3 regions of the Paenibacillus sp. P2(2022) genome follow, and region 3 is predicted to be linked to each of the others. Evidence: a T-box and tRNA genes for the amino acid it is inferred to sense, from the RefSeq annotation. Region 3 holds a T-box; the other regions hold tRNA genes.
What was found. A T-box is a leader RNA that pairs with one kind of tRNA and senses whether it is charged. The one in region 3 lies ahead of leuS (leucine--tRNA ligase), so its partner is inferred to be a tRNA-Leu.
Positions count from the first base shown of each region.

Region 1: it has a tRNA-Leu gene. The T-box ahead of leuS (leucine--tRNA ligase) is inferred to sense a tRNA for this amino acid. The anticodon was not compared.
Region 2: it has a tRNA-Leu gene. The T-box ahead of leuS (leucine--tRNA ligase) is inferred to sense a tRNA for this amino acid. The anticodon was not compared.

Region 1 covers NZ_JAKWFI010000002.1:111,985-119,052, forward strand. The annotation lists tRNA gene MMB75_RS07645 (tRNA-Glu) at 59-130, shown strand; tRNA gene MMB75_RS07650 (tRNA-Lys) at 217-292, shown strand; tRNA gene MMB75_RS07655 (tRNA-Leu) at 308-390, shown strand; gene MMB75_RS07660 (MarR family winged helix-turn-helix transcriptional regulator) at 556-1,011, shown strand; gene MMB75_RS07665 (helix-turn-helix domain-containing protein) at 1,198-1,572, shown strand; gene MMB75_RS07670 (helix-turn-helix domain-containing protein) at 1,659-2,042, shown strand; gene MMB75_RS07675 (Rha family transcriptional regulator) at 2,159-2,380, opposite strand; gene MMB75_RS07680 (urease accessory protein UreF) at 2,671-3,408, opposite strand; tRNA gene MMB75_RS07685 (tRNA-Leu) at 3,672-3,754, shown strand; gene MMB75_RS07690 (glutathione peroxidase) at 3,904-4,389, opposite strand; cyclic di-AMP (ydaO/yuaA leader) riboswitch at 4,853-5,024, shown strand; gene MMB75_RS07695 (hypothetical protein) at 5,138-5,533, shown strand; gene MMB75_RS26215 (potassium-transporting ATPase subunit F) at 5,717-5,794, shown strand; gene kdpA (potassium-transporting ATPase subunit KdpA) at 5,940-7,068, shown strand, end outside.
Region 2 covers NZ_JAKWFI010000002.1:567,045-574,112, forward strand. The annotation lists gene MMB75_RS09915 (xanthine phosphoribosyltransferase) at 1-224, shown strand, start outside; gene MMB75_RS09920 (hypothetical protein) at 326-670, shown strand; gene MMB75_RS09925 (hypothetical protein) at 811-1,032, shown strand; gene MMB75_RS09930 (carboxymuconolactone decarboxylase family protein) at 1,149-1,478, shown strand; gene MMB75_RS09935 (YhjD family protein) at 1,614-2,150, opposite strand; tRNA gene MMB75_RS09940 (tRNA-Leu) at 2,373-2,457, shown strand; gene msrA (peptide-methionine (S)-S-oxide reductase MsrA) at 2,668-3,180, shown strand; gene MMB75_RS09950 (divergent polysaccharide deacetylase family protein) at 3,309-4,244, shown strand; gene MMB75_RS09955 (N-acetylmuramoyl-L-alanine amidase) at 4,219-4,974, opposite strand; gene MMB75_RS09960 (YqzE family protein) at 5,261-5,452, shown strand; gene MMB75_RS09965 (hypothetical protein) at 5,555-6,616, opposite strand; gene MMB75_RS09970 (YqhG family protein) at 6,875-7,068, opposite strand, start outside.
Region 3 covers NZ_JAKWFI010000001.1:463,051-470,118, reverse strand. The annotation lists gene MMB75_RS02080 (ComEC/Rec2 family competence protein) at 1-36, opposite strand, end outside; gene MMB75_RS02075 (deoxycytidylate deaminase) at 239-757, opposite strand; gene MMB75_RS02070 (ComEA family DNA-binding protein) at 843-1,499, opposite strand; gene comER (late competence protein ComER) at 1,789-2,634, shown strand; gene leuS (leucine--tRNA ligase) at 2,615-5,053, opposite strand; T-box leader at 5,114-5,372, opposite strand; gene MMB75_RS02055 (tautomerase family protein) at 5,552-5,941, shown strand; gene MMB75_RS02050 (class I SAM-dependent DNA methyltransferase) at 6,014-6,787, opposite strand; gene MMB75_RS02045 (CvfB family protein) at 6,790-7,068, opposite strand, start outside.

The DNA of each region.
Region 1 (7,068 bases), on a different contig from region 3:
CATTTACTATTCTATTTGATATACTCTTTCTTGTCGCCAAGTTGGTGTACATTCATAAGGCCCGTTGGTCAAGGGGTTAAGACACCTCCCTTTCACGGAGGTAACAGGGGTTCGAATCCCCTACGGGTCATTGTTGTCTTTACAGACTACATGTTGCATGCTTAAGGGGAATTCCTGAGGTCTGATCTAATGGCGGACAGCTAGGATGAACAGCATGAGCCATTAGCTCAGTTGGTAGAGCACCTGACTTTTAATCAGGGTGTCGAAGGTTCGAGTCCTTCATGGCTCACCATTTATATTTTGTTATGCGGTCGTGGTGGAATGGCAGACACGCTATCTTGAGGGGGTAGTGAGCGTACGCTCGTGGAGGTTCGAGTCCTCTCGACCGCATCAATGGAATAAACGGAAAAGTCTCTCGCGTTAGAGGCTTTTTTTATTTGTGCATGGATGCAATTAAACAATGATTATGATGAAATAATGATTCCATAGTATAATATAACGCCATAATGTTATAGAATAATAAATATATAAACTTATGAAGTGACGGTGAAAAATATGGACACTCAACTGTTAGGAAATATATCAGAAAATATTTTGGGCTTGTTTCCGATTGTGAAGAAGAAATTTTTCACCTACGGTCCGCTTGATTTTCCGTTGCATTTGTCGCCTAATAACTTTCAGGTACTCTTGCTTCTGCGTGAAGTGCGTTCGTCTACGGTATCCGATTTGTCCAAACAACTAAATGTCTCTCGTCCAAACATGACTCCTCTTCTGGATAAGCTGGTGGAGCATGGGTTGGCTGACCGTCAATCGTGCGACTCGGATCGTAGAGTCGTGAACGTAGCCATTACAGAAGAAGGCGACGCTTTTTGTGAACAGGTGTTTCATACCTTCTCTAATAAAATTCAAGAGAGACTGGTGTATCTGCCGGAAGAAGATTTATTGCACTTAAGTGAAACGTTGAACGAATTGAAGCGGATTTTACTTAAAATCGACAACTCTGCTACGTGATTGGCGTAAGCGAACTGACTTAAAGACCGCCCTTTCTTCGGAAAACAGGCGGTTTTTGTTGCATATTGTGGTATAATGAAAACCAACATACATAATTCGGTAATTTTAGCACACGTGATCTTTGAAAAGGGAACAAGGGACATGATATCGTTATTTGGAGAGCCTGCTAGGGAGGAAGGAACTTCTATGCAATCTATTTACCAACGCATTGAGGAGCTCATTAAGGAACGAGGTATGACGAAAAAGGCGTTTTGCCAGCAGTTGGGCATTAGTACAGGGAACTTTGGAGATTGGAAAAGAGGAAAAACGACACCAGGCACGAATAAACTCATAGAAATCGCTTCTTTTTTTGACGCTAGTCTGGATTGGATTATGCTGGGTCGAGACGTGCAGAGTAAGGTGCTGAAGGAGTCGCAGGACCCTTATTTTTTTGGAGCTTCAGGGCAACTGAATTGCCAGGGGGGATCGCTAAGTGAGGCGGAAAGAGATTTTATACTTGAGTATATTGAATTTACCCGCTTTCGTAAAGAGAAAAACCAGCCCAATTCAACTACTGATTAATGTTTGCTGTGGGATTTGATAAGGACATTCTAATGTGACAATTGAAAATTAATTAGAAAAAGCTACAGTGTCGGAGGGGAAACGTTGTGGGAGATCAAACTATTTATCAGCGGATTGAAGCTTTAATTAAGGATCGAGGAATGACCAAGAAGGCATTTTGTGAAAAGCTTAAAATTAGCTCAGGGAATCTCGGTGATTGGAGAAGGGGAAAAACAACGCCAGGTACCGCCCATTTGATTCAGATTTCGGACTTTTTTAATGTATCGCTCGACTGGTTGATGAAAGGGATTAAGCCAGGGGAAGGCGTGCTTCAGGAGCAGAAGGCTGCTTATTTTTTTGGGGTGATGGGGCCACTGAATTGCCAGGCTGAAGATCTTGAGACAGAAGAACAGAACTTTATTTTAGAATACGTTGAATTTGCGAAGTACCGTAAGCAAAAAAGAGAGAAGGACAAAACAAAACTTGAATAATCTATGGCTAAACGCCTGGGTGATAACCCGTAAAACGAACTGAGGGTTCGGTTTACGGGTTTATTTGGTTTCCTGATAATATGGCGACGCATTGGTTGCTGAAATGCTTGTTCGGTTTAGTGTGGTGTCGCCTCCTTATAATCGTTATCGTCGATATTCAGAATTGCAGCAACTTGTTTTCTGTACCTTTGTGCTTTGCGGGTGCCGTGAATCAGATTGGACAAGCGTGAAGGCGGAATATTATGTGTCTCGCAAAATGTTTTCTGATCCAGCCGAAGCTCGACAAGCCTTTGTTTGATGGCCCACCCGAAGGAGGTGACAGGCATTTTGTTGTTCAAGAGAAATCGCCCCTTACGGATTCTTACGGAATAATTGGTGTGATATAATAATCATCAGTAAACATGTTAGAATTAACCATCTAAAACTATGATACACTTTTATACGTGTTTATACAATCTTAAATACGGTATTTCGTTAAAATAATTACTTAATTAAGTGCAAAAAGTGAAAATAATCCGACTATGGTCTGTTATTGGTGTGAATTTGGGATACATGAATAAAAATACTCTGCCGCTTGAGAAAAGGGCAGAGTATTTTTATTGTGACTGCTAGATTGGTAAACGACGCATCAGAGGGATGCTGGAAGGTGTTTAAATAGGACGGAGGAGGAAAAGGGTCTGGATGCATTCAATTGGCTGCTATGGCTCATATAGGGTGGCTGAGTGATATAGGAGCTGGTCCGATGGCTGTGGAAAAGATGGCGCTGATATGAGCTTGGCGTAGGTTTGTTAATCTTCTTCCAGGTGGTAAGCAACTCGCTGGTCATATGATCGATAAGAGGATTTTTTTCCTCATAAGGAGGATTGAGCAGTCTAAAGGCATCTTCGATACAGAAGGATACCGCTGTGGCAAAATAGCCGTGAATGGTCTGTTCTATATCGCTTCCGAGGAGGGAGTTAATCCAAGTGTGGACAGTAGCGAGTGTGCCAATTGCATTGTATTGAGTGAGTGTGTCTTCCAGTTGGTCAAATGCGAGCCAAGGATAAAGAGCCTTGGTGAGCTTGAGCAGTCGCTGGCCAGAAAGTCGCGACTCTTTTACATGCTGCGAGGAAGGATGTTGGGTGTGCAACATTTTATCAATAAGGGCGATCCGCCAACCGTCATTCTGCTGGATGGCTGCATACAGACTTTTAATGGCCATGCCGTCAAGGGTTGTGATTTGAGGATACCAATCGTCTCGCATGTAATGTTTCAGATCCTGAAGACTGTTCAGGTGTCCGGCGCGGAAACGCTCCTCCAATCCGTAGAAACGGGTGAAACCACCAATAGGTAAGGAAGGGTCCAACAATAATGCGTAGTTTAGCAACCGGTTACCTTTATGCAGGACGGTTCGCCTCCTTGAAGTGAATATTTGTGTGATGTTATTTGACTTGAATCTTATTTTTATAATAATAATTCAAATATTTATGTAATATATATTTACACTTTGAACTCAATTATGTCAAATTAAATAATTTTATTGCTTATATATGTTATATAAAGTTACATTAAAAATAATTATAATATTCTTGTTTACAAATTGTTGCTGAGAGAGTATAATAAATCTGTTGCCTCAATACATTATGACATGCGGTCGTGGTGGAATGGCAGACACGCTATCTTGAGGGGGTAGTGGGCGTACGCCCGTGGAGGTTCGAGTCCTCTCGACCGCATTATATGCAATACCCAGTTGAAAAAGCATCCTGACACGTTTTACGTGAAGGGATGCTTTTTTTGTTAAATACTTTTCGTCATATCCTCCCGTCACAGAAGCGGTCGTATGGACAACGGACCGCTCGTTAACTGTAATGCATAAAGATTGTCAGTTTTTCTGCAAAAGCTTCTTAATATCTCCTACAAGCTTGTCTGGAGTGGTTTGCGGCGCATAACGCTTAAATACGTTACCTTCTCGTGTAATTAAGAATTTAGTAAAATTCCATTTGATCGCTTTGGAGCCTAATACGCCTGGAGCAGTGTGGGTCAGGTAGCGAAATAGAGGATGTGCCTGATCACCGTTAACATCTGTCTTGGCGAACATGGGAAAAGTCACTCCGTAATTGAGTTGGCAAAACTCGGAGATCTCCTCGCTGGAACCCGGCTCTTGTTTGGCGAACTGGTTGCTGGGAAATCCCAAAATTTCGAGCCCCTGTTCATGATACTGGTCATATAGCTCTTGTAGCGCCTTGTACTGGGGGGTTAACCCACATTTGCTGGCAGTATTCACGATAAGAAGAACTTTCCCTTCGTATGTGGATAACGGAATTTGTGCCCCTTGTAGGGTCTGTGCATCATATTTATATACGCTCATGATATCCCTCCTAATTCAATATTCTACAATTAAATTGTGAACAATTCAACAAGGGGTTGCAAGTCCAGAAGAGTCTACAGACATTGTGCATTGTAAAATCGTCTTTTGTTCAAAACGGTAAATCGCACTTCAAATGGAGCAAATTGAGGTGTTTCTTCTTATAAAAGAGGGTTCATTCGATAATTATCTAGTACATATAGCGCATTTTCTTTCTTTTTTATAAATAAAGGGCAACCGTACCATACCCTACGCCAATATTGACATGCCTTTCATTTTCAAAAAGAGGTGAAATACAGAGTTTTAGAGAGATACGAGAAGCATAGGTTGGTTGTAAGCGTTATCCTTAATCTTCTATGCTCTAAAGGGTGATTTATAGCCTTGCCGTTGAGCTTTACAGTCTTCCTTGCACGGGTGTATGATTCAAGACGTAATTTCAAATTAACAACAATGAAGCAACAACGAATTGTCTAAAGCGCTGAATTTTGCAGTTGCAAAAGCGGGGGAACCAACGAGTATATACGGCTTTGCAAGCCGTGTGTCTCATGGGGTGAATTTTCCGGCCAAGTGCCGTAAATAGGGCGACTCTCACGTCCGAATCCGACAGCTAACCTCGTAAGCGTACAGGGAGAGGCAACAAACCGCCGTGTGCAGCCATGGTTTATTTTATCATGGAATGTATGAAGCCGGAGGAAGCCTTTTTCCTTCGGCTTCTTTTTGTTGTCTTTTTATACCGGGAGAGGAGCTACTGATGGAAGGTCGGTTAATTATTGTCACTGCACCGAATGAAGCGGGCAGAAGTTTTGTGAAATTGCTTATGTTCAAAAAATTGGCGTTTGCAGTTCTCACAAATAGCACCCAGGAGGAACGACAGCTCAAAAAAATGGGTGTGGAGCACATTGTGCGCATCAATACGATGCAAGCGGGAAAATGGAATTTTCCTAAAAAAGAAATTGGTAGTGTGTATTTGTTTGAAAACAGCTTGAATCTAACTTGCCGTTTCCTGCAAATATGTCGGCCACTAACATCAGAATTGATCTATGTTATTACGCACGGCTGTAATCCACAAGGAATTTATCGGGGATTGGGAGCGGACCATGTGATCTACACATTGAACGGAGAGGTGGGTTTCCTGCTGAACGGATAAGCACTTATAACATAGCTGGTTTATGATTTTATGATGGAATCAAAAGGGCAATCTGAAAAGCGATACGGAGGGTATGAACATGATGGATTTATACATGCTGCTCGTGATGGCTGTGAGTTATGGAGTGATACTGCTGTTTGTACGCTGGTGTGATGCGCAGACCTCAAAAGGAGGGCGAAGAGGATGATCGTTGTGCTAGGACTTACGGCTATTGTGTTGGTGTATTTAATCTACGCACTCCTGAATCCTGAAAAATTCTAGTCAACTATAGGATCGAGCAGGCGGGAACAGCAGATCAAGAATGCAGCATCAGAGATGCAGATTTTCGCAAACGTGTGCACTCAATGGATGGTCTGAATCAGGTCTGTTGTTCCAAATGCAGGAGCATTTTAAGGAGGAATAGAGGATGGAGCTACTGCAAATTGGGATTGTGATCATCATATTGTTGCTCTTGGTAAAGCCGATGGGCACCTATATGTATCACGTATTCTCGAATGAACCGAATCGGACGGATCGGATTTTTGGTGGAACGGAAAAGCTGATTTATAAGGCTGTAGGCTTGAAGAAACAGGACAGCATGCATTGGACCACGTACGCTATGAGTTTCATTGCAACCAATGTGGTGCTTGTGGGGATCAGCTACCTGCTATTGCGCTTGCAGGCTATACTTCCGGGCAATCCGGTTGGGAACAGTAATATGGAAGCATCATTGGCATTTAATACAGTAATCAGCTTTATGACCAATACGAATCTCCAACATTACAGCGGAGAAAGCGGGCTTACGTATCTGACGCAGATGGCGTTCGTCACGATGATGATGTTTACTTCGGCTGCTTCGGGGTTTTCGGTTGCTGCGGCTTTTATGAGGGGATTGACGCGGCGCGGTGAAGGGCTGGGTAATTTTTTTCAAGATTTTATTAAAGCCAACATACGGATTTTCCTGCCGCTTGCCTTTGTACTTACGCTGGTGCTGGTGGGATTAAAAGTACCACAGACGCTACAACCCACGGCGGATATTACGACTTTAAGTGGTACACAGCAGCAGATTGCTATGGGACCCATTGCCTCATTGGAATCCATCAAGCATTTGGGCACGAACGGGGGCGGTTTTGCGGGAGCTAATTCTGCACATCCTTTTGAAAATCCAAATCCTTGGACGAACGTACTGGAAATTTTGGCAATGTGGGTAATGCCGGCTTCGCTGCCGTATACATTTGGATTGTTTGCCCGTAATCGCAAGCAGGGCTGGATTATTTTCAGCTCGATGATGGTCTTGTTCCTTATTTTTCTATCCATAACGTATGTGTCGGAGAAAACAGGTAATCCGTTAATCCAGGCACTGGGTATGGATGCATCTCAGGGAAGCATGGAAGGGAAAGAAGTTCGTTTCGGTATTGGCCAATCGGCATTATTCACTGCGGTCACAACGGCGGCAACGACAGGTTCGGTCAATAATATGCATGATACATTGACCCCGCTAGGTGGTATGGCTGCTTTGGGAGAAATGATGCTAAACGTCATTTTTGGCGGCAAGG
Region 2 (7,068 bases), on a different contig from region 3:
ATGATCGTGTCTTGTTCATTGATGATATTATCGCTAATGGCGATGCGGCACGAGGCATGGTTAAAATTATTCAACGCTCCGGAGCGGAGTTGGTTGGATTCGGAGTTGCGGTTGAAAAAATGTTTCAGGCCGGAGCCAGAACCATTCGTGAGCAGGGCATTCGTGTAGAATCATTGGTTAAAATTTCGTCATTGGCTGACGGTAAGATAGCGTTTGCTGAATAGTAACAATTCGAAGCTTCGGATCCTTATTTCTAATAATAACCTTTGCATGAGCATCAATTTCGCTTATAATATATATAAGGTTTGGGAGAGGAGGCAGCAACATGGGGAATGAACAATTGACCGAACAGTTTTTTCTGGAAAAACTGGCAGCGGCTAAAGTGCATTTTGAACGCGCCTTGGATTGTAAGCATACGGAATTCGACGATTTGTATCCCTATATGATTGAACATCCTCAGTTTTTTTGGTATAAACGCTATGTGGCCTGGTCTGAGTTGCTGACATTGGTTAACCTATGCGAAGAATTGTCTTTCTCTTGGAAAGAAGAATTTACTGCTCACCAAGTGGAGTATGTAGAACAGCGAGTGTTGTCTGCACAAGTGCTGGACTTCTGGTACGAGAAGAACGATACAAAAGAACATGATCACAGTGTAAATCAGTCGGGATAATTTGTTGCTCTGTTGGCAATCCATATAAGTAGTAAGCGGAAAGAGACCTAAATGATTCGTTTAGGTCTCTTTTTAAACTTTTTCATGCATATAAAATTATGGCCGTTGTGTTGAAAAAAATGGATAAGGAGGGGACATGAATGATAATGGACGAAGAATTGGATGCTTATCGACTTTCTGGTGAAAAGGTACGCGTCGTACGCGATGGATTGGAGTCAAACGATGTGGTTGGCATTGTACTGGCATGGGATGATGAACAGGTGCTTATTCGCCGCCAGAATCGACGTGTGGTCAAGTTGGATCGCAGCTATACATATCAGCCGTTCAGCGAGCCGCGACACAATCCGATAGATCTGGATTAAGAAACGAGTTCCAAATGGGGATTGGCTAAAAAACGGTGTGTTTCATTAGGCATACAGAAACTCTAAATCGGACACAGTAATGAAGGAAAACTCAACAGAGAGGGCGTGCTGTGTCAATGACGGTTATGGACGAAAAAGTACATGCATACAAGGATCAAATCAGCCATTTGGAAGATAAGTTGCCCGAGGTAGTTCATGCCTATCATCGCTTTACCGGAGAATGCTTTCAAGCCGGCAGTTTAGATGAAAAAACCAAGCAACTGATTGCGCTAGGTATTGGCTTATTTGCCAACAATGAGGTGTGTACGTTTTATCATGTGAATGAGGCGCGCTCCAAAGGAGCCAGTGATCAGGAGATTATGGAGACCGTTGCTGTAGCTGCTGCAGTTGGTGGAGGACATGCTCTAAGTCAAGGGGTTACCCGTGTACAGAAGGCGTTACATTAAAGCGAATCATTCATACAGATAACTTATAATCGTAATAGCGGACATAGATTGATCTCAACAAATGATGGTTATGAAAAGAAGCTTCCGAGCACAGATAGTGCCTGCGGAAGCTTCTTTTTGCGTGTAGTGCGGGGATTATGCTCTTTTACTTGCAGCAAAAGCAGCAGGGCGAGGGGATTTATGCTTGTAGGCAGAAGAGGATGCAACCCAACTTCGCCCAACAACGCGTAGGGGTTTGGGGGTTGAGTTATTGGGTAATTCGGGGTGATATTTCTCTGGTAAAGGTAGAGCTGCCGTATGAGGCAAAGAGGTAGGGAGCCCCAAATAAGCTCGCATTCGTTCATACATTTCTTTGCGGAATGCGGACATAGGCATACGGAACTGTTCTTTGACGCCTTTATATATATAGGTGGCGTGAACGCCGGAGTGGTTTTGTTGGATGTCTAGAACACGAATGTGATACTTCTTAAATTCATGTTTGATTTCAGATAGCAGGATTCCGGTACGATCTATTCCTGCGTTAACCATTTCGACATAAAGATCAGGGGTTTTCAGCACGCCGCTTTCCTCAAGAATTAGGCTGTCACGCTCAAATACTTTTTGAATAAAGGTAAGGAGCAGATAACTTTTCACAAGAGAGCATGGATGCTGAGTAGTATCTGAAGAGATCATTACCATTCACCGCCTTAGGGAAATGTGATGATAATTCATAGTCATCGAAGTGAAAGAACATAAGTTCATAGGAACTCATGTTCTTATATTATCGTATTATTCCTTTTTTATCAAGAATAAATAAAGAAAAATAAAAGGTTTGACAACTTTATTTGAGCATGGTATGATCTATCTTGTCGCTAAGAAAGATTGATTCTTTTGAAATAGACGACAAATATATATGCGGTCGTGGCGGAATTGGCAGACGCGCACGGTTCAGGTCCGTGTGGGCTAACCCCCCGTGGAGGTTCGAGTCCTCTCGACCGCATCCATTTAGAAAAGGTTTATAGAATTGCTCTCGTAGCAGTTTTATAAACCTTTTCTATGTTTCGGAGTTATTGCAGATTTCCCAGGAAGGACAATATAAGGACTTGAATTTTATTCAAGTCCTTGAGCAATTCTTTTATAAGTTCAATTTTTAAGATATGATAGAAAGTAACACGTTTTATGATGAAGCTATTGAAAGGTTGGATGGAAGATGGAGAAAGCAACTTTTGCAGGTGGGTGCTTCTGGTGTATGGTGACTCCGTTTGAGGAGCAGCCGGGGATTCATAGTATTGTCTCAGGCTATACTGGAGGGGCGATTTCCGATCCGACCTACGAACAGGTTAAAACAGGAACAACAGGGCACTATGAGGTGGTGCAGATTACGTTTGATCCTGAGCTGTTTCCTTATGAAAAGCTACTTGAATTGTATTGGCCGCAAACAGATCCTACCGACGGAGAAGGTCAATTTCAGGACCGAGGCACACAATATAAACCTGCCATTTTTTATCATACGGAGCAGCAACGTGAGCTTGCACAGCAATCCAAGGAACAGTTGGTACAAAGCGGACGCTTTGATAAGCCAATTGTAACGGAGATTCTTCCGGCTTCGATTTTTTATCCGGCAGAGGATTATCATCAGGATTATCACAAGAAGAATGTGAAACATTATAAGGAAGATCGAGCCCAATCCGGTCGTGATGAATTTATCGACAAAAACTGGTAATCGGCTTTAATATACGTTATTATGCGCACTTCAAGGCAGATCAGAGATTATATCTCAGATCTGCCTTGTACATATTTAAACGGTTTTACTCACACAATGAAGGGACAGAGAAGGAGGCTGACCCGCAAATGAGTACACGACGGAAGCTGCACATGAGAAATATCATAAAAAAGGCTTTAAAAGCATCACGCAGCCGGAAGGATTCGTCTTATGCGCTTGCACACCATGCAAGATCTAGAATGCAAATAATTGTAGTGCTTTGTATTTCAGTCTGTATGTTATTTATGATCTGTAAAACTGCTGTTGCCGAAGCAATAGACCAGCAGAACCAGCAGCAAAAAAGGGTTGCTGTCATTATTGATGATTTAGGGAACAATATGAAAGGTACCGAGGAGATTCTAAATTTACCCGTCAAAATCACCGTTGCTGTCATGCCCTTCCTGCCAACAACCAAACAGGACGCTATGGAAGCGCATAAGCGTGGTCATGATGTTATCGTCCATCTTCCAATGGAGCCCAAGCAGGGCAAGCCTGAATGGCTTGGACCTGGAGCAATCAAGGCTAATATGACGGATGAAGAAGTACGCGCCAAGGTGACAGCAGCAATTAAGGATGTTCCTTATGCCATAGGAATGAACAACCATATGGGCTCCAAGGTCACCTCAGACAAGCGCATTATGTCCGTCGTTCTTGATGTTTGTAAGGAATATAGACTATTTTTTGTTGATAGCCGTACTAATTATTGGTCAGTGGTGCCTGAACTTGCCGCTAAAAAGGGAATGCCACCGGTGCGAAATGATGTTTTTTTGGATGATGTTCATACACTCGCTCATGTGAATCGGCAACTTAGTAAAGTGGTCGAATGGTTGGCAGAGCACGACACCTGTGTAACGATTGGACATGTCGGCGTGTCCGGCATGTATACCTCCTCAGGGCTTCATTCATCGGTCCCTAAATTAAAGGAGCATGCACAATTTGTCGGTATTAGCGATCTGGTGCGTGATGTATGGGGATGGACAGGAGACCCAGCCACGAATACTACCATGCCGTCAGATGCGCAATAATGCCTTCGGCAATAGCTTCAGCAATCCTTTTTTGACCGTGATCCCCGGAAAGCATGGCTCTGTCCTGCTCGTTGCTGATAAATCCGGTTTCCACTATTACAGCGGGATGTTGGATTTTATTCAGAAGATAAAAGGGTTTTCCATATATGGTTTGTCTATTCATGCAAAATAAGCGGTTTAATGAATGCTGAATCCGTTCAGCTAACAGATAGCTGCTGCCTTCATCCTGATACAGCACAATGGGTCCGCGTTTTTCGGCACGTTTGGTCCAATTGACATGCAGACTGACAACCAAAGAAGTAGGCAGTTGCTCTGTCAGGCTTTTACGTTGGGCGAGATCTTTAAGATGCCGCGATTTGGACTGCAACCAACGGTTATCATCACTCAGTGCGTAGTCCTTGTCCCGATTCAGGACAGCAGGGTAACCCTGGGAACGTAAGATCAAGTATAGTTTTTGAGCAATAGCAAGATTGATATCTTTTTCCAGAAGTCCTTTGTGACTTGCTCCACCATCCACACCACCATGACCTACATCTATCAGGACCACGGGTTTGGCAAAAGCGTGATAGGACCGGTTGAACGGGGGTTCTGTATGCTTGTTTATTTCGGTGCTTTTCTCGTCAGGCTGAGTAGTTGCATAAGCAAACGGGGTAAATACAGCACTACAAAGGAGGTAAAAACTTAACCCTAGCCCGGCCAGGCACATCTTCTTTAACTTTTTATTCAACACGTTCTATTCCTCCAATGGACGAATTGATTGTTTACTGAAAACCATGCATAACAGAGGTCAAACCTAAAGTAGCGTAGCTGTCTTCAAATATAACAATAAGCCTTAAGGAAACTGTTATATTGAAGATAGTATGTTCCATTTAAGGGAAACCATGCATAGTTATCCCGCAAGGGTTAGAGCTGCTGAAAACTGTGCAAGCTAGTGGTATCTGAACCTAACGTGTAATTTGGTATTTCCAAGATACGGTGATCGGAAATGTTAGGTCAGATGAAGGAGGTCATGGAGGATGGCGAAGAGTGACGAACTGGTGACGTACATTACAGAGCGGATTGTGCGTTATATGGAAACGCCGCGCGATGTTCGACGCAGCCAAAAACAAGCCAAGGAGCCGTGGGTAAGCAAATGGTTTGGAATGTTGCCTCTCGCTCTAAAAATGTGGATAAAATCCACACGCAGAGGGCGAAGAGAGCAACGTTAAACACGCCAAAGAGACCACAAGAGGCATGGGGTATGCCATTTGAGGTCTCTTTTTATGTTGTTTAGGGATAATTTCGAATTATTTTTAATGGTCCTAAAACTACTAAGATTCCAAACGGTAAAATTGACCATGAGGTAACAGTTGTTTTAGTGGCACAAATCGGGAAAGACCATCGTGGTAGGTTAATGCATATAAAATGGGTTCGGACGGATGATCTGTAGATACCCAAGCTTGAAACCCGCTAATGGATAAGGGTCCCCCAAAGGCAAAATTGATGCTTGTGGCTGAAAAAATCATACGTGGTGAATTACTTAGCGCGTCTATAAATTGGTCTGTGTCATGAACGGAAAGTTTTTGCTTAGGTTGAAGCCAGCCCAGATCCTCATAGGGATCGAAAGGATCAGACGAGACAGTAACTGCTTGGGCCTGAGTTTTCAAAAAGGGTATAGATGAATAAATCGCGTTGTTCGGAAGCTTATGTTTCCAGCTCCCATCTGTTACTTCTGCAGGTAGCGGATCGCCAGTAACAGCATCAATACATATTTGGCTCCCCGTAGAGGAACGTACCTGCCAGTAGGCCAATAGAGGTTCCTCATACATAGGTGTAATTTGTAGCTTATCGATAGAAGAAAATTCGGTTTCTGTGAGCGACTTCAGGGATTGGCGAAGTATATCCATACTATAAGGTCCGCCTGGCCCATTCCCGTATTCGTTGAGTTGATAAGCGCCGTTTGAGTCTGATCCGATAATCAGGTAGCCAATGTATTCTCCTGCATGGTTCACTTGAACAAGCCAGCTATGGGTTCCAGGTCCGAGCGGATGGTAGCTGAGTTCGGCGTCTTTCCACGAAGCAAAAGGGGGTTGCGACGATAGAGATTGGACGGTATCGCTCGCTGTCCGTTTCACGTCCTCAGGCACCCCTTGCTGCTGAGTAGGAGGCTTTGATGAAACTTCACCCGGGGATGTGGAAGAAGTAGTAGGGCTTCTGGATTCCATTGTAGGAACCTGGGAGCTTTCGTTGTAGTTGGGTGCTAAGCTTACATTGCTTTCTTGAACGGCTGAGGGAGCCGCATGAATGGAAGCGAACGGACAGACTGCGGACAGGCCGATCAGCACAGCTGCGATCATACCTACGCTATAATGCCCGGAATGATTTTTTTTCAATGGAATCCACCTTTCTGTCGGATGGCTTGCCGACGGAGGCATTCTTTTTTAACTAGCATACAGCTTGTCCGATGAAAAGACTGCTGCACTCTGTCGGCGCAAATGTCGTATCCAGGTTCGCTTTTTGCTGTCGATACATAGGGGACAAGCTTGACCACGCTTGTGGTTCCAGCAGCGTAAACTGATGTAGGCTGAAGCAAGATGTTACAACTTGACGACATGTCTGCTACTAACCTGCGAAGGAGCGTGAGATATCAGTTACCGCAGATGAAATATGCCGCAGTTAATGGCGGATACGAGTACCTTTGGCTCATATTGCCATACCATTTCTTTACGACGTACTTGATGCTGCTCTAATACGGATTCTTTTTTATCCTCTTCCTCTTTCTGTTCCTTGATTAGATCTTCGTAGTAGTGGTCAATAACCTCTAGCTCCTCGCGCAGTCGTTCCT
Region 3 (7,068 bases):
CGGGAAAACCAGAGTAATTCCCGCCCACAGCACCAAAAGTATACGTCCCGAATACAGACACGCTCCCGCACTTCCTATAATCCAACAAACAGTGAGGCTTAATATAGGCCTAGCAAACACAAGTTGGGCTTGAATACAATCACCTTCCCATTAGCAAACATTGCTTTCTGTCAACACACAAAACAAAAAAAGAACCCCTGACAAAATAACATTGTCAGAGGTTCTTCCTCGTTATTATTTAATCCTTAACATCCATCAGCGTTTCCTGCGGTGGATGATAAGTCTCCAGCATGCGAAAGGCGATTCCCTTTTCCTCCATCATAGCTCGAACCTTGTCGGCATCTTTTGGATAAGGTCGGTGATATACAATCTCCACAATGCCGCTGTTCGCCAGCATATTGGCACACGTCCAGCACGGCTGGTCGGTGACATATACTGAGGAGCCTTCACGGTCAATCCGGTCAGTAAACAGCAGCAGGTTCTGCTCCGCATGAATAGTGCGAATACAACGCTGCTTCTTAACCATTTCCTCCCGTCCATCACGGTGAACGACCTCATATTCCTCCGAGATCATACAGCCTGCCTCAGAACAGTCAGGCACCCCGGATGGTGCTCCATTATAGGCCGTCCCCAATAGCTTCTTACCTTGCACAAGTACGGCTCCAACATGACGCCGCGAGCAGCGCGAACGGGTGGATACCATATAAGCGATATCCATGAAATAGGTGTCCCAGTCCTTGCGTACATCTGCACTCATTTCCATCTCTCCCGTATAAACAAGTTAAACGTAAAACATATCCGTTACAGCCACTCTCAAAGCCTACACCGTAAACTTAAATAAGTTATAAGCTAACATACGGCTTCATTTTCGCTAACATTTTAGCTCCGATTCCCTTTACATGATCCAAATCGTTCACACGTTTGAACAGCCCGTGCTGATTACGATAGTTCAAAATAGCCTCGGCCTTTTTAGCCCCAACTCCCGGCAGCTCCATTAACTCGGCAGCAGTCGCTGTGTTAATGTTCACCTTTTTTTCACCGGAAACGGATGGAGTAGCCGAATCATTCACCGTATTTGTCCTACTCGTCGTTGCAGCATTCGAACTGGCAACAGCTGTGTCTGATCTCGAATCCGCAACATCTGACTGCTTTACGGTACTTGAATTCCCCGCCATGGAGTGTTCAGAGTTTTCACTTAAATCAGCAGATATACCCGTAGAACTCTGCTTAGTATTATGCTTCACATTGTCAACAGCTTCGTCATTCGCACTGCGTTCAGCTTGGTCTGAAGCCTCTTTTACAGCATGCTTTCCTTCGGCATACTCACTGCTGCGCTGTGACTCAATTGGCTGCGACTCTATCGCCAAAGCCTGCTCCACCTTATGGTTAAGCAAACTCCACTCTTCTTGTGGCTCAGTTCGCTGCCCTCCAGCAAACAAAATAAGTCCACTCCCGATTACAGCAAGCGTTATTGCCGTTCCTGTCCATACGCGTTTCATTTTTCGTATCGTCCCCTACTCCACATGGATTTCGAGAATTTTGAGCCGACTGAAAACACCGTCTCAATTAAACAGAGCAAGTCTGTTCAATTCCCGTCAAACCGGAGGTTGTAAACACCTCCATACGGTATCGCTGTGAGTATTTATACACAAGGGTGGTACGACCCCAGGCACGATCTAATGTGCTCAGACATAAAATTCGTCATGTCGGCCAAGACCAAGTGCATACACTAAGAAGAATGACAGCACAGCGTCTATACCGCAAAGTATGAAAGGAGGACGTTGAACAATGAAAGTTGGATTTATCGGGACTGGCAGCATGGGAAGTCTGCTAATCGAATCTTTTATTCATTCGGACGCACTCAAACCGCAGCAAATATTAGCAAGCAACCGAACGTATTCCAAGGTAACCGAGCTAGCCCGTCGTTATCCAGGTTTGCATGCAGCCCAAAGCAACCGTGAGACGGCAGCGGAAAGCGATATCCTATTTATCTGCGTGAAGCCGCTGGAATCAAAAACCGTAACGGATGAAATACGCAATGTCATTACAGAAGAGCAGATCGTCGTTTCTATCACAAGTCCAGTACAGATCCGTATTTTGGAGCATGCACTGAAAGCCAAGGTGTCCAAAATTATTCCGAGTATCACTCACCAGATTGGAAGCGGAGCCTCACTGTGCATCCATGGAAACCGGATTACAGAGGAGGATCGCTCCCTTCTGGAAGAGCTTATGTCCCACATCAGCAGGCCAATTCGGGTTAAAGAGTCTCACACACGGATCACATCGGATTTTTCGAGCTGCGGCCCTGCTTTCTTGGCCTTTTTTATGGACCAGTGGATTCAAGCCGCAGTTCAAGCTACGGGTATAGACCGTACAGAACTATGCGCATTGGCCGGTGAAATGATCATCGGCACTGGAAAGCTGCTCACGGAAGGCGGGATGACACCAGCCGAGTTACAAGCAAGAGTAGCGGTTCCCGGAGGTATAACCGCTGAAGCTCTTGCGTTGTTAGACATCAGCCTGCATAGTGTCTTCCCTGAGCTAATACGGGTCACGCACAACAAGTATGAAGAGGACATGCAAAAGATAGATGCCTCCTTCGGCTTAAAGCCGATTAACCGGCAACAATATTAACCAGCTTACCCGGAACAGCAATTACCTTGCGAACCGTTTTACCAGCCAGTGCTTCCTGAACGCTGTCCAGCGACAATGCAAAAGTTTCCATCGCTTTGGCATCAAGATCTTTGGCAATCGTTGCACGCTGTACGATTTTACCATTCATCTGAATGACAATTTCCACTTCAGCGTCTACCGTCCATGCTTCATCATAGGCAGGCCAAGCCGCGTAGGTAATGCTCTCGTTGTGTCCCAGCAGCTGCCACAGTTCCTCGGCTAGATGCGGTGCAAGCGGCGACAGCATTTGCACGAAGTTTTCCATCGCTGCACGCGGCAGAAGGTCTGCTTTGTATGCATCATTGGTGAAGATCATCAGCTGGCTGATCGCTGTATTGAAACGCAATGCATCCAGGTCCTCGGTTACCTTTTTCAGCGTTTTATGCCAGGTCCGTTTGAACTCGTCGCTACCGCCGTCATTTTTAATTTTTCCGTTCAGGCTACCATCCTCGGAAACAAACAGGCGCCATACGCGGGACAGAAAACGATGCGCTCCCTCTACCCCATTCTCATTCCATGGCTTGGTCGCTTCCAGCGGCCCCATAAACATCTCATAAATACGCAGCGTATCGGCGCCAAACGTATTTACAATATCGTCAGGATTGATGACATTACCGCGTGATTTACTCATTTTTTCATTATTGTTGCCCAGAATCATACCCTGGTTGACCAACTTATAGAAAGGCTCTTTAGTTTCCACTACGCCGATATCATACAGCACCTTGTGCCAGAAACGGGCATACAGCAAGTGAAGAACCGCATGTTCCGCTCCGCCAATATACAGGTCAACAGGCATCCATTCGCGCTGTTTCTCTTTGGACACAAGCTCTTTATCATTTTTTGGATCAATAAAGCGCAGGTAGTACCAGCAGCTTCCTGCCCATTGCGGCATCGTATTTGTCTCGCGACGTGCTTTCATACCTGTTTCAGGATCAACGGTTTCTACCCAATCTGTCGCATTCGCCAGTGGGGATTCACCTGTACCTGAAGGCTTGATATTGTCCATCTCTGGCAGTACGAGCGGCAGTTGATCCTCAGGAACTGTTTTAATCGTTCCATCTTCTAGATGAATTACTGGAATCGGCTCGCCCCAATAACGTTGGCGGCTGAACAGCCAGTCACGCAGACGATAGGTTACTTTGCCCTGCCCCTTACCCTCAGCTTCGAGCCATTCAATCATTTTCGGAATAGCTTCCTCATTGGTAAGTCCATTCAGCAGGCCTGAATTGACATGCGGACCATCCTCGGTGTATGGCTCTTTGTCCACGTCTCCACCTTGAACGACCTCAGTGATTTTCAATCCGAACTTCTTGGCAAATTCCCAGTCACGTGTATCATGGCCCGGTACTGCCATAATTGCACCTGTTCCGTAGCCTGCAAGTACATAGTCGGCAATCCAGATTGGCAGCTTTTCGCCGTTCACCGGATTCACTGCATAAGCTCCTGTGAATACGCCTGTTTTATCTTTGGCCAGATCCGTACGCTCCAGGTCACTTTTCCGAGCAGCTTGTTCACGATACTGTTGTACAGCGTCCTTTTGCTCAGGTGTAGTGATCATATCCACCAATTCCTGCTCTGGGGCCAGCACACAGTAGCTTGCACCGAACAATGTATCTGGACGGGTTGTAAATACTGTGAGTTGTTCGTCATAGCCTTCAATTGGAAAATGAACCTCTGCCCCGGTAGACTTACCAATCCAGTTCCGCTGCATATCCTTAATGCTTTCGGACCAGTCCAGTTCCTCCAGATCGTCAAGCAAACGATCGGCGTATTCCGTAATTTTCAGCATCCATTGACGCATGGGTTTGCGGATAACCGGATGACCGCCACGCTCACTCTTACCATCAATTACTTCTTCATTCGCCAGTACCGTTCCCAGTGCTGGGCACCAGTTCACGGGCACTTCAGCTACATAAGCGAGGCCACGCTTGTACAGCTGGATGAAAATCCACTGTGTCCATTTGTAATAATCAGGATCAGTTGTGCTGATTTCACGATCCCAGTCATATGAAAAGCCTAGTGATTTGATTTGACGGCGGAAGTTATTTACGTTCTTCACCGTAATTTCGCGTGGGTGCTCGCCTGTATCCAGCGCATGCTGTTCGGCAGGCAGACCAAAGGCGTCCCAACCCATCGGATGCAGTACGTTGTAGCCACGCATTCTTTTATAACGTGAAACAATATCTGTAGCTGTATATCCCTCCGGGTGGCCTACATGCAGACCAGCTCCAGACGGATACGGAAACATATCCAAAGCATAAAACTTCGGTTTACCCGGTTCTTCCCCAGTGCGGAACGTTTTGTTCTCATCCCAATATTTCTGCCATTTTGGTTCAATACTTTGCGGTTGATAGCCGTGCTTCGGCTGTGTGTCTGTCATTGTCTTTTCCTCCTCAAACGGTATGCAACAAAAAACCTCTGCATCCCGTAGCGTGTCAGCGCTAGGGACGAGAGGTTATATTCCCGTGGTACCACCCTAGTTAGCAGAAAGCGTTCTTCGCATTCTACTCCCTTTGCACCTGATAACGGAGGTGATCCGATGCGTATTAATAACAGGACACTGACACCTATATAGGTGCTTTCCTGCGTTGGACGCATATCTCCGAGGCGAGTTCGCTTTGCACTGTCAACCGGCTTGCACCACCCGCCGGCTCTCTACATGTCCAGACAAAACTACTATTCCTCATCAGCGATTATTTAACCGTTAATAATGGCACTATTATATTGAAAACCGCGAAAAAAGTCAAATAAGGACTACATTTGATACGAAGCGCCATCTTCATACTAGTTGTCCATGACACATGAATACGAATGTTTTATAATAACTCCAAGTTGCAATGGTTCAAGTTGAGATGAGATAAGAAAGGTGAGTGGAGACATGGCACAGATTAAAATTTTCGGGACAAAAGAAAAGCTAAATCCGATCAAAAAGCAACTTTCAGAGGTGATTCACTCTGCCGTGGTGGATGCGTTCAATTATCCTCCAGAAAAGAGGTTTCATCGTTTTTTTCCTATGAATCATGAAGATTTTATATATGCAGATGGTCGCTCCGACGCATACACCATTATTGAAATCAGTATCTTCGAAGGCAGAACGACAGAAGCTAAGAAGCAACTCATCAACCTGTTATTTCAAAGAATTAACGATCTTTTGGGTATTTCTCCACAGGATCTTGAAATTACTATATTTGAAACCCCGAAACAGAATTGGGGCATTCGGGGTGTACCGGGTGATGAACTTCAGCTGAACTATAAAGTGAATATATGAGAGCAAAAAGACGCCCTTCATGACTTCATGAAAAGCGTCTTTCTTTTTCTATATTAGCTCAATGAATCCTAGCTATTTTACAGCGACATAAAAAAGTCTCGCCGCGTCATCTGCTGCTTCTACCCATTCAAAATCTGCATATACCTTCACATCACGAAAACCCGCTTTGGACAATTCTGCCTTCATCCAGTCTGGATCATAAGCACGCTGTACATGAATTTCCTCAAAACGCTGGTACAGATCGCGTCCTTCATGTTCTGCTTTCGCAAAGATACTGAGATGATGCTCAATTTCACAACGGGGAGTGTCCAATGCGCATGTCCAGATATACGAAATAGAGCGTTCATCCAGTACGAATGGTTGTTCTTCATCATAACGCAAAAATGTCTGGGGATGATGTACATCAAACAGAAAGGTTCCACCAGGCTTCAGACCAGCATACGTTCTGCGAAAAGTAGAAATGATATCTTCTTCCTCAAGTAAATAATTCAGGCAATCGCAAAAAGAAATGACAGAATCCACGGGCTCCGGTAAAATCCATTCTCGCATATCCTGCTGTATCCAGCGAACGCTCCCCTCACGAAACAATCGCTGCCCTTGAGGAGTAGTTTCCATTTTGCGACGGGCTACTGCCAGCATGTCAGAGGACAAATCGATGCCAGCCACCTCGAAGCCTGAGTTAACCAGTGGAATCGTAATTGAGCCCGTTCCGCAGCCCAGCTCGGCCACTGTATGTGGCATACCGTATCGATCCCAAGCCTGCCGTGCAAAGCGCAACCAGTCCGGGTACGGCATGTCCTGCATTAGCTCATCATACACATAGGCAAACTTGCGGTAAGAAGCCATCTTTATTCCCCATTCCCGTCCTTCGGTTTAGGCATCTTCTCCACCAGGTAGGTCCAGTTTTCTTTTTGTGTAACCAGCCCTTCCTTCATCAGCTTGCCCATCGCACGCTTGAAGGCGGATTTACTGATACCAAACCGTTGCTTGATAATATCCGGCGGCGTTGCGTCAGAATATGGCATACCGCCACCCGGACGTTCCTTCAGAAATGCAATCAACCGATCCGCATCCTCATCACGGCCTACTTCCTTGCGTGGCGACATCGCCAGATTGACCCGACCGTC